Regions from separate parts of the Streptomyces sp. NPDC050509 genome, predicted to be linked through region 2. Evidence: predicted binding sites of a transcription regulator. Region 2 holds the regulator's gene; each other region holds the start of a gene.
The links. Region 2 encodes HrcA, which represses chaperone genes, less so after heat shock. Its sites were predicted from a motif close to TTNGCACTCNGNNNNNCNGAGTGCNAA; they were not measured.

Region 1: the regulator HrcA is predicted to act here: its motif matches at 1,681-1,707, upstream of groL (chaperonin GroEL).
Region 3: the regulator HrcA is predicted to act here: its motif matches at 2,814-2,840, upstream of groES (co-chaperone GroES).

The regions. Positions count from the first base shown of each region.
Region 1 is NZ_JBITHL010000021.1:76,331-81,312, forward strand. It holds gene thrC (threonine synthase) at 1-519, shown strand, start outside; gene ACIBJC_RS37505 (ubiquitin-like small modifier protein 1) at 564-839, shown strand; gene ACIBJC_RS37510 (cold-shock protein) at 1,199-1,402, shown strand; gene groL (chaperonin GroEL) at 1,833-3,458, shown strand; gene ACIBJC_RS37520 (Uma2 family endonuclease) at 3,612-4,187, opposite strand; gene ACIBJC_RS37525 (hypothetical protein) at 4,244-4,982, opposite strand, start outside.
Region 2 is NZ_JBITHL010000006.1:382,381-387,362, forward strand. It holds gene hemW (radical SAM family heme chaperone HemW) at 1-100, shown strand, start outside; gene ACIBJC_RS19820 (Uma2 family endonuclease) at 202-813, shown strand; gene ACIBJC_RS19825 (DUF3097 domain-containing protein) at 791-1,624, opposite strand; gene ACIBJC_RS19830 (MBL fold metallo-hydrolase) at 1,658-2,461, opposite strand; gene hrcA (heat-inducible transcriptional repressor HrcA) at 2,651-3,667, shown strand; gene dnaJ (molecular chaperone DnaJ) at 3,668-4,804, shown strand.
Region 3 is NZ_JBITHL010000003.1:354,680-359,661, forward strand. It holds gene ACIBJC_RS10785 (SAM-dependent methyltransferase) at 8-1,306, opposite strand; gene ACIBJC_RS10790 (polysaccharide deacetylase family protein) at 1,390-2,421, shown strand; gene ACIBJC_RS10795 (hypothetical protein) at 2,418-2,711, shown strand; gene groES (co-chaperone GroES) at 2,987-3,295, shown strand; gene groL (chaperonin GroEL) at 3,398-4,982, shown strand, end outside.

The DNA of each region.
Region 1 (4,982 bases), on a different contig from region 2:
GGGTCGCAGCTCACGAAGATCGACAAGGGGCTCCAGGAGCTGATCAAGCTCGGCCTCGTCGAGGACCGGCCGTACAAGATCTTCGGCGCCCAGGCCGAGGGCTGCTCGCCGGTCTCCACCGCCTTCAAGGCCGGGCACGACGTCGTACGGCCGCAGAAGCCGGACACCATCGCCAAGTCCCTGGCGATCGGCAACCCGGCCGACGGGCCGTACGTCCTGGACATCGCCCGGCGCACCGGCGGCGCGGTGGAGGACGTCAACGACGAGCAGATCGTCGACGCGATCAAGCTGCTGGCGCGCACCGAGGGCATCTTCGCGGAGACCGCGGGCGGCGTGACCGTCGGCGTGACGAAGAAGCTCATCGAGGCGGGCGTGCTCGACCCGGCCCTCACCACCGTCGTCCTCAACACCGGTGACGGGCTGAAGACGCTGGACGCCGTGGCGCCGACGACCGGCCCGACGGCGACGATCCGCCCGAGCCTCGACGCGTTCCGCGCCGCGGGCCTCGCCGCGAGCTGACCACGTCGCGAGCTGACCACCGACACCGAGAAAGGCTTCCCACCATGAGCGTCAAGGTCCGTATCCCCACCATCCTGCGCACCTACACCGGTGGCCAGGCCGAGGTTCCGGCGGAGGGCGCCACCCTCTCCGAGGTCATCCAGTCGCTGGAGGCGAACCACCCGGGCATCGCCGGGCGCGTCCTGGACGACCAGGGCAAGCTGCGCCGCTTCGTCAACGTGTACGTGAACGACGACGACGTCCGCTTCGAACAGGGCCTGGAGACCGCCACGCCGGCGGGCGCGGGCATCTCGATCATCCCGGCGGTCGCCGGAGGCTGACGCCGCCGGAACGCAACGCAGAACGGCCCCCTCCGCAAGCAGAAGCGGAGGGGGCCGTTCTACATGGTTGAGCACGGTAGAGTGTGGGAACGCCCCGCTGTCGCCCGCTCCGTACGCGAGCGAGAACGCGACAACATGAGGGCAAAGTCCTGGAGCCTTTTGCGGCGTACGTACGCTTTGCCCGGCCCGACTTGTCCCGGAACGCAGTGGATTCAGCACTATGCGTGTTCGGCCACGCCCAGAATTCTCGTCCGATTGACCTGTTGCAGAGGGCAGTTGGGCAGATACATTCAGCCGCGGTCGACGCGTTCCGGCGCGAAGTGTGGCCCCGTGCAAGGGCCAGTAATAGGGGAGTTGGCATGGCTCAGGGCACCGTCAAGTGGTTCAACGCGGAGAAGGGCTACGGCTTCATCGCGGTCGACGGTGGTGCGGATGTATTCGTCCACTACAGCGCGATTCAGATGGACGGCTACCGCACCCTTGAAGAAGGTCAGCGAGTGGAGTTCGAGATCTCGCAGGGCCAGAAGGGTCCGCAGGCGGACATGGTCAAGCTCGCCGTCTGATCCCGGCGCGATCGGCCACCGACGCACTCACGTACTCGGTACAGACTCCGCATCGCACTCACGCATGAGGGGCCCGCATCCCGCACCAGGGATGCGGGCCCCTCATGCGTGACCCTCCAACGATGCCCTGTGGGCGCTTGCGCCCACCCGTCGCCCGACCACCACCCCTCCAACGATGCCCTGCGGGCGCTTGCGCCCACCCGTCGCCCGACCACCACCCCTCCAACGATGCCCTGCGGGCGCTTGCACTCTCGGGGGTCGAGTGCTAATTATTGGCGTTAGCACTCTGCAAGTGAGAGTGACAACTTAGGACCGGGTCGGTGAGGCCCGAAGAGCCGGTGGGGCAAGGAACCGCCGACTCTCAGGCCGTCCGTCGCGGGCGCCAGCGCGGTCCGGAGCAATCCACCCCAGTCCGGGAGGACCACTTCACATGGCCAAGATCATCGCGTTCGACGAGGAGGCACGGCGCGGTCTCGAGCGCGGGATGAACCAGCTCGCCGACGCCGTCAAGGTCACCCTTGGTCCCAAGGGCCGCAACGTCGTCCTCGAGAAGAAGTGGGGCGCCCCCACGATCACCAACGATGGTGTGTCCATCGCCAAGGAGATCGAGCTCGAGGACCCGTACGAGAAGATCGGCGCCGAGCTGGTCAAGGAAGTCGCCAAGAAGACGGACGACGTCGCCGGTGACGGTACGACCACCGCGACCGTCCTCGCCCAGGCGCTCGTCCGCGAGGGCCTGCGCAACGTGGCGGCCGGCGCCAACCCGATGGCCCTCAAGCGCGGCATCGAGAAGGCCGTCGAGGCCGTCTCCGGCGCCCTGCTGGAGCAGGCCAAGGACGTGGAGACCAAGGAGCAGATCGCTTCGACGGCCTCCATCTCCGCCGCCGACACCCAGATCGGCGAGCTCATCGCCGAGGCGATGGACAAGGTCGGCAAGGAAGGCGTCATCACCGTCGAGGAGTCGCAGACCTTCGGCCTTGAGCTTGAGCTCACCGAGGGCATGCGCTTCGACAAGGGCTACATCTCGGCGTACTTCGCCACGGACATGGAGCGTATGGAGGCGTCGCTCGACGACCCGTACATCCTGATCGCCAACTCCAAGATCGGCAGCGTGAAGGACCTCCTTCCCCTGCTGGAGAAGGTCATCCAGTCCGGCAAGCCCCTGCTGATCATCGCCGAGGACGTCGAGGGCGAGGCCCTGTCGACCCTGGTCGTCAACAAGCTCAAGGGCACCTTCAAGTCCGTCGCCGTCAAGGCCCCGGGCTTCGGTGACCGCCGCAAGGCGATGCTGAACGACATCGCCATCCTCACCGGCGGTACGGTCATCTCCGAGGAGGTCGGCCTCAAGCTGGAGAACGCCGGTCTCGACCTGCTCGGCCGCGCCCGTAACGTCGTCATCACCAAGGACGAGACGACCATCGTCGACGGTGGCGGCGACAGCGACCAGGTCGCGGGCCGTGTCAGCCAGATCCGTGCCGAGATCGAGAACAGCGACTCGGACTACGACCGCGAGAAGCTCCAGGAGCGCCTCGCGAAGCTGGCCGGCGGCGTGGCCGTCATCAAGGCCGGCGCCGCGACCGAGGTCGAGCTCAAGGAGCGCAAGCACCGCATCGAGGACGCGGTGCGCAACGCCAAGGCCGCCGTCGAGGAGGGCATCGTCGCCGGTGGTGGCGTGGCTCTGCTCCAGGCTTCCTCGGTCTTCGAGAAGCTTGAGCTGACGGGCGACGAGGCGACCGGCGCGCAGGCCGTCAAGCTCGCGCTGGAGGCTCCGCTCAAGCAGATCGCCGTCAACGGTGGTCTTGAGGGCGGCGTCGTCGTGGAGAAGGTCCGCAACCTGACGGTCGGTCACGGCCTGAACGCCGCGACCGGCGAGTACGTCGACATGATCGCCGAGGGCATCATCGACCCGGCGAAGGTCACGCGCTCCGCTCTCCAGAACGCCGCGTCCATCGCCGCGCTGTTCCTCACCACCGAGGCCGTCATCGCCGACAAGCCGGAGAAGGCCGGTGCGGCCCCGGCCGGCGGCGGCATGCCGGGCGGTGACATGGACTTCTGATCGACCTGAGGCCGCCCGGACGCCCGCCGCGTCCGGCCGGCCGGTCGATCGACCGTCCTGACCGAGGGCGGCACCCCTTCTTCGAGCCTTCGGCTTTCGAGCCTCGGCTTTCGAAGGGGTGCCGCCCTCGGGCTTTTCCGCGACCGTCGGCGGTCAGCGGGTGTAGTCCTTGAGCTTCTCGGTCTCCAGGGTGATGCCGACGGGGTGGGGGAGCTTGACCGTGGCTCCGTACGGGTGCGTGAGACGGCTCATGTACTTCCCTCCGCGTGGCTCGGAGTACACCACCAGCGTTTCGGCGTCCCGGTCGACGAGCAGGTACACGGGGATGTCGGTACCGGCGTAGCCGTCGCGCTTCTCCACGCGGTCGCGGCGATCGGTGTCGCGGTCGTGGGAGGTGACTTCCAGGGTCATGAGGACACCGTCGGCCGAGGCCCATTCGCCATGGCCCACGAAGTGGTCGAGAGGCGCCAGTGCTCCGTCGGGCCGGGCGCGGCCGTTGCGGTAGGTCTCGGTGAGCAGGCCTTGCTCCGGGTACAGCGCGAGTTCCGGACGGTGCAGCATGCACTGGCGGAGCAGCCACATGACGATGGCTCCGTGATCACCGTCGGGCACGGGCTTGACCTCTAGCCTTCCGTTGAGGAATTCGAGCCGCACCGTCTCGGCCGTGCGAGCGATTCGTTCGAATTCCTCGACAGGCATCTGGGGCTGATCGGCGGTACTGGGGGTCATGGCGTCGCCTCCTCCCCTCCATCGTGCCGCGTCTCTTGTCTCGGCGAGCTGTACGGTCATGCGCGATTCCTTTCTCGTGGAGGGGATGCCGCCGCACGCAGCTCCGTCGTCCGGTCACGGACCCGGGCCGGAGAGAGCGTGGCGGGGCGGGTGTTCAGGGGCGGTGCACCCCGGCAGGTGCCACACTCGCCGTCCAGCAGGGCTTCGGGGCGGCCGGGGGCCCGGCACCGTGCGCACTCCATCAGGCGCAGAACGGCCGGGCGTGGCGCGGTGACCGGTTCGGGCGGGAGCTTGGAGACCAGGCGGGAGCGGACGAGCGCCGCCGGATGGTGGACGGGTGTGGGGAGTCCGGTGGTGAGGGCGCGCAGGACGGTCTCCTCGTCGGCGCCGCGCTCGAACCACTTGACGGCTTCGGGCTCCAGTGCCGCGCAGTCGGCGGCGGACAGCGACAGGACCGGCGCGCGGCGGCCGAGCGCGGCCAGCAGAACGAGGGCGCGGGAGCGGGTCGGCGGGCGGTGGGGCGGCGGTTCCGGCTCAGGGGGCAGCCGCTGGTCCGGCTGCGGGAGTTCGCCGGAGACGAAGGCCGTCCACCACGCCATGCTCCGCGCCGTACGGGAGAACCACGTACGCGTCACCCAATGCCCGCTCCCCGACGCGGAGAAGACGAGTTCCCGGCCCAGGCGCAGATGGCCGGTGGCCCGCAGCGTCCGTAACGCCGTGCCCAACGCGCACTGCCCGTAGGGGAGATGCTTGGCGAGGGTCTTCACGGATATGTCGGCGCCGTCCGGGAGCCGG
Region 2 (4,982 bases):
CGGCCTGCTCGTACCGGAGCCGTACGAGGCGGGCCGCGCGGTGCTGACGCTGAAGGGCCGCCTCCTGGCGGACGCCGTCGTCAGGGACCTGGTGGACTGATCACTCGCCGGGGTGAATCCCCGCGGATTCGGGTGTGGCTGCTTAGGCTGTTTCCCTAGTCTGCCGCTAACAGAAGCGGCGGAATGTGGAGGCTCACGGAGATGACCGCTGTGGATGAGCGACCGATCACCGAAACCGCCGCCGAGCGGCACGAGAGCCTGGAGGCTTCCTACAGGAGCCTTGAGGTTCCCGGGAAGCTCAAAGTGGAACTCCTCAGGGATGAAATCGTGATGATGGCCGGGCCCGACTGGGTCCATAACCTGATCGTGCTGTTCGTGGAGCGACAGATCCCGATCGACAACTGGTATCCGGTCCAGACTCAGGACCTCTCGATCCCGGGAGAGCCCGCCGAGCCACAGCCGGACCTCGTCGTGGTCGAGCACGGTGCTTTCGAGGGACCGGGACGTCTGGTCCCCGCCCCGGCAGTCACTCTGGTGCTTGAGGTCGTCTCCAAGAGCAGCATCGACCGTGACTACGGCGTCAAGCGTTCGATCTACGCGGCGGGCCGTGTCCCGGCCTATCTGATCATCGACCCGACGGAGGCGCGTTGCGCGCTGCTCACCGAGCCGACCGGCAGCGGGGAAGACGCGGACTACCGAGTGGAACGGACCGCCAAGTTCGGTGATCCGCTGCCCCTCGACATGCTCGGGATCGAGCTCGACACCAGCAGGTTCGGGACCCTTCCCCCGGTCAGGACTCACCGCCGGCCGTGACGAAGTCGATCAGCTCCTCCACCCGGCCCAGCAGCGCGGGCTCCAGATCCCGGTAGGAGTGCACCCGGGACAGGATCGCCTGCCAGGCCGCCCCCGTGTTCGGCGGCCAGCCCAGCGCCTCGCACACGCCCGTCTTCCAGTCCTCGCCCCTCGGCACCTTCGGCCAGGCCGCGATGCCCACCGAGGACGGCTTCACGGCCTCCCAGATGTCGATGTACGGGTGCCCCACGACCAGGACGTCCGCGCCGGCCGCCGCCGCGGCGATACGGGACTCCTTCGAGCCGGGGACGAGATGGTCGACCAGCACGCCGAGCCGGGCGTCCGGCGCGGGGCCGAACTCGGCGACCACCGCGGGGAGATCGTCGACGCCGCCCAGGTACTCCACGACCACGCCCTCGATACGCAGGTCGTCGCCCCAGACCTTCTCGACCAGCTCCGCGTCGTGCCGCCCCTCCACATAGATCCGGCCCGCCCTGGCCACCCGCGCGCGGGCGCCCGGCACGGCGACCGAGCCCGAGGCCGTACGGGCCTGGGCGGACGGCCCGGAGGCGCCGCCGGGCCGCGGGCGGACCAGCGTCACCGGGCGGCCCTCCAGCAGGAAGCCGCGCGCCACCAGGGGGAAGACACGGTGCTTGCCGAAGCGGTCCTCCAGGGTGACCGTCGGCCCCTCGGCGGTCTTCTCGCAGCGGATCACCGCGCCGCAGAAGCCCGTCGTCACCTCCTCGACCACCAGATCGGGTTCGGCGGGGACCTCCGGCGCGGGCGTGGGCTTCTTCCACGGGGGCGTCAGATCGGGGCTGTAGCTGCGCATGCGGATGACGATATGCGGGGCTCGACGGCAGGGCTACGAGGGCGCCCCCGACCCGCCGAACCGCGCGGCCAGCGCGTCGCGTTGCGCCCGTACGAACGCCGCGTCCACCACCGCCCCGTGCCCCGGCACGTACACCGTCCCGTCCCCGCCGCCCAGCGCCAGCAGCCGGTCCAGGGCGGCGGGCCAGCGCGCCGGGACCGCGTCGGGGCCCGCCTGCGGCTCGCCCGACTCCTCCACCAGGTCCCCGCAGAAGAGCACCGTAGGGGCGCCGGGAGCCCCCGCCTCGCCGCCCGGCCCCGTCCCTGGCCCTGCCGCCGTCCCCGGCACCAGCAGCGCCAGGTCGTGCGCCGTGTGCCCCGGGCCCGCGTTCGCCAGCACCACCCGCCGCCCGCCGCCCAGGTCCAGCGTCAGCTCCCCGGAGACCGCGTGCCCCGGGGCGACCAGCAGATCCACCGCCTCGGCCGCCTCCGCCTCCGCGACCCCCTCCCGTACCGCCTCCTCGTACAGGCTTCCGCCCTTCCCCGCCCCGTCCCCGGCCAGCAGCTCCGCCAGGCCGACCGCCCCGTACACCGCCACCCCCGAGAACGCCGCCGCCCCCAGCACATGATCGAAATGCGGATGGCTGAGTGCGACATGTGTCACGCGCAGGCCGCCGAGCAGCGCCCGCGTCCGTGCCCGGAGTTCGGCGCCCTCCCGGAGCGTCGACCCCGTGTCGTAGAGCAGCGCGCCCCGCTCCCCGACCACCAGACCGACGGTCGCGTCCCACCCCGGCAGGCGTACGCGGCCCACTCCGGGCGCCAGCCGCTCCCACCCGTGCTCTTCCCAACGGACGTCCATACCGGGACGCTACGGGAGACCACTGACATCCGGTCCGAGGATCCCCGGGTACGGTGGTCGGCCGCCCTTGCTCGCTGTACGTCCTGCGGCCGTACACTGAACCGGGAGCCACTGGCACTCCCGCGGAACGAGTGCCAACGAGGGCCGCGGCGGGCGAAGGACGACGGACGACATCGGGAGGTGTGCGCCATGCTCAGCGAACGCAGACTCGAAGTGTTGCGCGCGATCGTCCAGGACTACGTCGGCACGGAGGAGCCCGTCGGTTCCAAGGCGCTCACGGAGCGGCACAAACTCGGCGTCTCCCCGGCGACCGTACGCAACGACATGGCGGTGCTGGAGGACGAGGGCTTCATCGCCCAGCCGCACACCAGCGCCGGGCGCATCCCGACCGACAAGGGCTACCGGCTCTTCGTCGACCGGCTGGCAGGGGTCAAGCCCCTGTCGCTGCCGGAGCGCCGTGCCATCCAGAACCTGCTGGACGGCGCCGTCGACCTCGACGACGTCGTGGGCCGTACGGTACGGCTGCTCGCGCAGCTCACCCGGCAGGTGGCCGTCGTCCAGTACCCCTCGCTGACCCGTTCGACGGTGCGGCACGTGGAACTGCTGGCGCTCGCGCCCGCCCGCCTCATGCTCGTCCTGATCACGGACACCGGACGGGTCGAGCAGCGCCTCGTCGACTGCCCCGCCCCGTTCGGCGAGACCTCCCTCGCGGACCTGCGGGCCCGGCTCAACAGCCGGATCGTCGGGCGCCGCTTCGCGGACGTCCCGCAGCTCGTGCAGGACCTGCCCGACTCCTTCGAGCAGGAGGACCGCGGGACCGTGTCGGCGGTCCTCGCGACCCTGCTGGAAACCCTGGTCGAGGAGACCGAGGAGCGGCTGATGATCGGCGGAACCGCCAACATCACCCGTTTCGGACACGACTTTCCCCTGACCATCCGGCCGGTGCTGGAGGCGCTGGAGGAGCACGTGGTGCTTCTCAAGCTCCTCGGCGAGGCCGCGGACCCCGGCATGACCGTACGTATCGGGCACGAGAACGCCCACGAGGGCCTCAACTCCACGTCCGTCGTCGCGGTCGGCTACGGTTCGGGCGACGAGGCAGTCGCCAAACTCGGCGTGGTCGGACCGACCCGCATGGACTACCCCGGAACGATGGGAGCGGTACGCGCAGTGGCACGTTACGTCGGACAGATCCTGGCGGAGTCGTAAGTGGCCACGGACTACTACGCCGTACTCGGCGTGCGCCGCGACGCATCTCAGGACGAGATCAAGAAGGCATTCCGCAGGCTCGCGCGTGAGCTGCACCCGGATGTCAATCCCGATCCCAAGACGCAAGAGCGCTTCAAGGAGATCAACGCCGCGTACGAGGTGTTGTCGGACCCGCAGAAGAAGCAGGTCTACGACCTCGGCGGTGATCCGCTGTCCTCCGGTGGGGGCGGTGGCGCGGGAGGGTTCGGAGCCGGCGGCTTCGGCAACTTCTCGGACATCATGGACGCGTTCTTCGGCACGGCGTCGCAGCGCGGCCCGCGGTCGCGGACGCGCCGCGGCCAGGACGCCATGATCCGGCTGGAGATCGACCTCAACGAGGCGGCCTTCGGTACGACCAAGGACATCCAGGTCGACACCGCGATCGTCTGCACGACCTGCTCGGGCGAGGGCGCCGCACCCGGCACCTCCGCCCAGACCTGCGACATGTGCCGCGGTCGCGGCGAGGTCTCGCAGGTCACCCGGTCCTTCCTGGGCCAGGTCATGACCTCGCGGCCCTGCCCGCAGTGCCAGGGCTTCGGTACGGTCGTCCCCACGCCCTGCCCCGAGTGCGCGGGCGACGGCCGGATCCGTTCGCGCCGTACGCTCACGGTCAAGATCCCCGCGGGCGTCGACAACGGCACCCGTATCCAGCTCGCGGGCGAGGGCGAGGTCGGCCCCGGCGGCGGCCCCGCCGGTGACCTGTACGTGGAGATCCACGAGGTCCCGCACACGACGTTCCAGCGGCGCGGCGACGACCTGCACTGCACGGTCACGATCCCCATGACGGCGGCGGCTCTGGGCACGAAGTGCCCGCTGGAGACGCTCGACGGCGTGGAGGAGATCGACGTACGGCCCGGCACCCAGTCCGGCCAGTCGATCCCGCTGCACGGGCGCGGCATCACGCACCTGCGGGGCGGCGGACGGGGCGATCTGATCGTCCACGTCGAGGTGATGACCCCGACGAAGATGGATCCGGAGCAGGAACGCCTGCTGCGCGAACTGGCCCAGCTCCGCGGCGAGGAACGGCCCACCGGTCAATTCCAGCCAGGTCAGCAGGGACTGTTCTCGCGGCTCAAGGACGCGTTCAACGGACGGTAGGCGGACCCGGCGCCGGGTCGGGACGCGTCCAACGGGCGGTGCCCGGGGCAGCGTTCGGGCCTGAACGCTGCCTCAACGGGCAGCGGACGGGCCGGTGGGCCAGGGATCCGGGGGCAGTCCCCGGACCCGCCGTCCCGCCCGGCGCGGTGCCGATTCGGAGGTGCCGTGGCTGACATGG
Region 3 (4,982 bases), on a different contig from region 2:
TGGAGCGTCAGCGCGAGGGGGGCGACGTGGAAACCGGGTGGCCCAGGAGCATCGTCGGGGCGCCGGACACGCGGGTCAGGAAGACCGTGGTGGCGTGCGGGCCCTTGAGCTTGAGGCGGCGGCGCAGTTCTTCCGGTTCCACTGCCGAGCCGCGCTTCTTCACCGTCAGGACGCCGACCTCGCGGGCGCGCAGCAGTGCCTTGAGCTTCTTGAGGTTGAAGGGGAGTTCGTCGGTGATCTCGTAGGCGGTGGCGTACGGGGTGGGGCGTAGCTCGTCGGCGGTGACGTACGCGATCGTCTCGTCGATCAGCCCCCCGTCCAGCTCCTCGGCGACCTCGGCGACGAGGTGCGCGCGGATGACCGCGCCGTCCGGTTCGTACAGGAAGCGGCCGACCGCGCGGACGGGCGGGTCGGGCAGGCCGTGTCCCGCGAGGGTGGTGGGGGAGGTGGGGGTGGTGCGGGGGGAGAGGAGGGTGGCGCGGCGGGTGCCGGGGGTGACCGGGGGGACGGAGGGTGCGGTCGGGGCTCGGTCGCCCGCGTACCAGAGCACCGCTTCCTTGACGTCGCCGCCGTCCGAGATCCACTCCGCCTCGAAGTCGTCCGGGACCAGCTCGTGCGGGATGCCCGGCGCGATCTTGATCGCGCCCGCGCCCACCCGCCGTACCGCCTCGACCGCCCAGGACAGCGGCGGCGAGTACGCCTCCGGGTCGAAGATCCTGCCCCGGCCGCCGCGCCGTGCCGGGTCGACGAAGAGGGTTCCGGCCGAGGCCAGGTCGTACTCCAGGACGTCCGCGCGGGTCACGGTCACGGGCGGGCCGCCGGGGGCCAGGGTGGTCACGTTCGTGCGGGCCATCTCGCAGGTCACCGGGTCGAGATCGACGGCGGAGACGGCGAAGCCCGCCCGCGCCAGCTCGATCGCGTCGCCGCCGATGCCGCAGCAGAGGTCCGTGATCCGGGGCGCGTCGTCCCCGTCCCCCGGTGCCGCGAGGGTACGGAACCTGGCTGCCCGGTAGGCGGCGACGGAGCCGCGCGTGGCCTGTTCGACGCCGTTGGGCGTGAAGTACATGCGGTACGCGTCCGCCGCGCCGAACTTCGCCACCGCGCGCTGGCGCAGCCGCGCCTGCGCCAGCGCCGCCGAGACCAGCTCGGCCGGGTGGTCGCGGCGCAGCCGGGTCGCGAGGGCGAGCTCCCCGGCGGGGTCGTGGTCGCGCAGCTCGGCGAGGAGGGCCTGGCCCTCGGGGGAGAGCAGGGGCGCGAGCGGCGAGACGGTGGCGGGGGAGGGGGCACGGTCGGTCATCCGGTCCATTGTGGGCCAGGCGGGGGGTTGGTGTGCGTCGGGCGGCGGTGTCGGCCGGGCGGAGGCGCCGCGCGCTGACAGGATGCGGCGCCATGCAGCTAGTAAGACAAAAGGAACAAAAGGAAGTAGTCGGGGCGCGCGTCGCCACGGAGGCGCCCCGGAACATCCGGTCCCGGCGCGGAAGACGGTGCGCCGCCGCCCTGGCGACGCTGCTCGTCGCCGCGGTCGGCTCGGGCTGCGCCGCCGGGGCCGGTGAACCGGGAGCCACGGCAGGGCACGGCCGGCCTGGCGAGCACGGCGGGCATGGCGGGCACGGCCAGGCGGCCCCCGGCGCGCCCGACGGCCGGCGGGAGGGCGGCGCGGGGACGCTCTCGTACGCCGAGCAGACGCGCCGTACGCAGGCCGCGCGCGCCGTCGCGGCGAAGAAGTGGGGGCTCGCCAGTACGCCCCTGGCCGCGCCCCCCGCGCCCGCCGTCAAGCCGGAGATCACCAACCGGAAGGGCTTCGAGATCGAGAGCGAGGAGGAGGGCGAGAACCTGCCCCCCGTCTTCACCACGGTCCCGGTCAAGGACCGGGTCGTCTTCCTGACGATGGACGACGGCTCGGAGAAGGATCCCGACCTGCTGCGGATGATGACCGAACTGAAGATCCCGTACACCGCGTTCCTCAGCGACTACGTCATCAACGACAACTACGGGTACTTCAAACAGATGCAGGACCGTGGGGTCACCATCCAGAACCACACGCTCAACCACCCCTACCTGCCCGGACTCTCCTACGAGGAGCAGCGCACCGAGATCTGCGACCAGCAGGACAAGCTGGCGAAGCGGTACGGGAAGCGCCCCACGCTCTTCCGGCCGCCGTACGGCAACTACAACCACGACACGCTGCGTGCCGCCAAGAGCTGCGGTGCGCGGGCCGTGCCCCTCTGGACCGCCGAGGCGTACCCGGACCACATGGAGTGGCGCGAGTGGGACCGGGACCTGCACCCCGGCGACATCGTGCTCACGCACTTCCGTGGCCGCGAGGACTGGAAGGGCACCATGCCCGACATGATCCGGCACGTGATGAAGGTGATCACGGACAAGGGGTACGCCGTGGCCAGGCTGGAGGACTACGTATGAGCCCCGGGCACCGGCTGCTGGCCGGAGTGCTGGCGGCCGGTGCGCTCCTCACCGCCGGCTGTGCGCAGTCGGTGGACCCCATCGAACGGCTCGGGCGCAAGGCGGCGCAGCGGGTCGGCCCGGGGGCCCGGGAGGAGCTGGGGGGCTGGGAGAAGCCGGGGGCGCCGGAGCCGGTCTCGCGCGCGGTTGTCGTACGCCGTGACTGCGGGCGCCTCGCGCCGCAGGGACGGACGGGGGCGCGGACGGCGAAGTGCCGGGGCGCGGCGCGCCCGATACCGACCGACCCGTAAGCGCCGTGTCGTACGCGCTGTCCAGGTCCGTACCCGCGTGCGGAACCATGCCCCTCCCCCTCGCGTTTCCCTGTCGGTGAAGGCGCGCCGCGAGCATCCGTATTGGCACTCCGCTTGACCGAGTGCTAATCGCGGCCATAGTGTCAGGCCTGGCACTCCCCACTGGAGAGTGCCAAAGCGCGACTGACGGATCCGGCACCCGCGACGACGGGTCCATCTGGTCGCCACCCTCAGACAGTTAACCCCGTGAGATCTCCGAAGGGGGAGGTCGGATCGTGACGACCGCCAGCACCAAGGTTGCCATCAAGCCGCTAGAGGACCGCATTGTGGTCCAGCCGCTCGACGCCGAGCAGACCACGGCCTCTGGCCTGGTTATCCCGGACACCGCCAAGGAGAAGCCCCAGGAGGGCGTCGTCCTGGCTGTGGGCCCGGGCCGTTTCGAGAACGGCGAGCGGCTTCCGCTCGACGTTTCCGTCGGCGATGTCGTTCTGTACAGCAAGTACGGCGGCACCGAGGTGAAGTACAGCGGCGAGGAGTACCTCGTCCTCTCGGCTCGCGACGTGCTCGCGATCATCGAGAAGTAACTCACCCAAGATTTACTTTTGCTTTTGAGCTGCGCCCCTGGCCCCCCTGCGAATGCCGGGTGGACAGGGGCGCAGCTCATTTGAGAGGACAGAGAAGCTCCCATGGCGAAGATCCTGAAGTTCGACGAGGACGCCCGTCGCGCCCTTGAGCGCGGCGTCAACAAGCTTGCCGACACGGTGAAGGTGACGATCGGCCCCAAGGGCCGCAACGTCGTCATCGACAAGAAGTTCGGCGCCCCCACCATCACCAACGACGGTGTCACGATCGCTCGCGAGGTCGAGCTCGACGACCCGTACGAGAACCTGGGTGCCCAGCTCGTGAAGGAGGTGGCGACCAAGACCAACGACATCGCGGGTGACGGCACCACCACCGCCACCGTGCTGGCCCAGGCGCTGGTCCGCGAGGGTCTGCGCAACGTCGCCGCGGGCGCTTCCCCGGCCTCCCTGAAGAAGGGCATCGACGCCGCGGTCAAGGCCATCTCCGACGAGCTGCTCGCGACCGCCCGCCCGATCGACGACAAGTCCGACATCGCCGCCGTCGCCGCGCTCTCCGCGCAGGACGAGCAGGTCGGCGAGCTCATCGCCGAGGCGATGGACAAGGTCGGCAAGGACGGTGTCATCACCGTCGAGGAGTCCAACACCTTCGGCCTGGAGCTGGACTTCACCGAGGGCATGGCCTTCGACAAGGGCTACCTGTCCCCCTACATGGTGACCGACCAGGAGCGTATGGAGGCCGTCCTCGACGACCCGTACATCCTGATCCACCAGGGCAAGATCGGCTCGATCCAGGACCTGCTCCCGCTGCTGGAGAAGGTCATCCAGGGCGGCAGCTCCAAGCCGCTGCTGATCATCGCCGAGGATGTCGAGGGCGAGGCGCTCTCCACTCTCGTCGTCAACAAGATCCGCGGCACGTTCAACGCGGTCGCGGTCAAGGCCCCCGGCTTCGGTGACCGCCGCAAGGCCATGCTCGGCGACATCGCCACCCTCACCGGTGCGACCGTCATCGCCGAGGAGGTCGGCCTCAAGCTCGACCAGGCAGGTCTGGACGTGCTGGGCTCCGCCCGCCGCGTGACCGTCACCAAGGACGACACGACCATCGTCGACGGTGCGGGTGCCTCCGACGAGATCACCGGCCGCGTCAACCAGATCAAGGCCGAGATCGAGTCCACGGACTCCGACTGGGACCGCGAGAAGCTCCAGGAGCGCCTCGCGAAGCTGGCCGGCGGCGTGTGCGTGATCCGTGTCGGCGCCGCCACCGAGGTGGAGCTGAAGGAGAAGAAGCACCGTCTGGAGGACGCCATCTCCGCGACCCGCGCCGCGGTCGAGGAGGGCATCGTCTCCGGTGGTGGCTCCGCTCTGGTGCACGCCGCCAAGGTGCTGGAGGGCAACCTCGGCAAGGAGGGCGACGAGGCCACCGGTGTCGCGGTCGTCCGCCGCGCCGTCGTCGAGCCGCTGCGCTGGATCGCCGAGAACGCCGGCCTTGAGGGCTACGTCATCACCTCGAAGGTGGCGGAGCTGGACAAGGGCCACGGCTTCAACGCCTCCACCGGCGAGTACGTCGACCTGGTGAAGGCCGGCGTCATCGACCCGGTCAAGGTCACGCGCTCCGCCCTGGAGAACGCCGCGTCCATCGCCGCGCTGCTGCTCACGACCGAGACCCTGGTCGTCGAGAAGCCGGCTGAGGAAG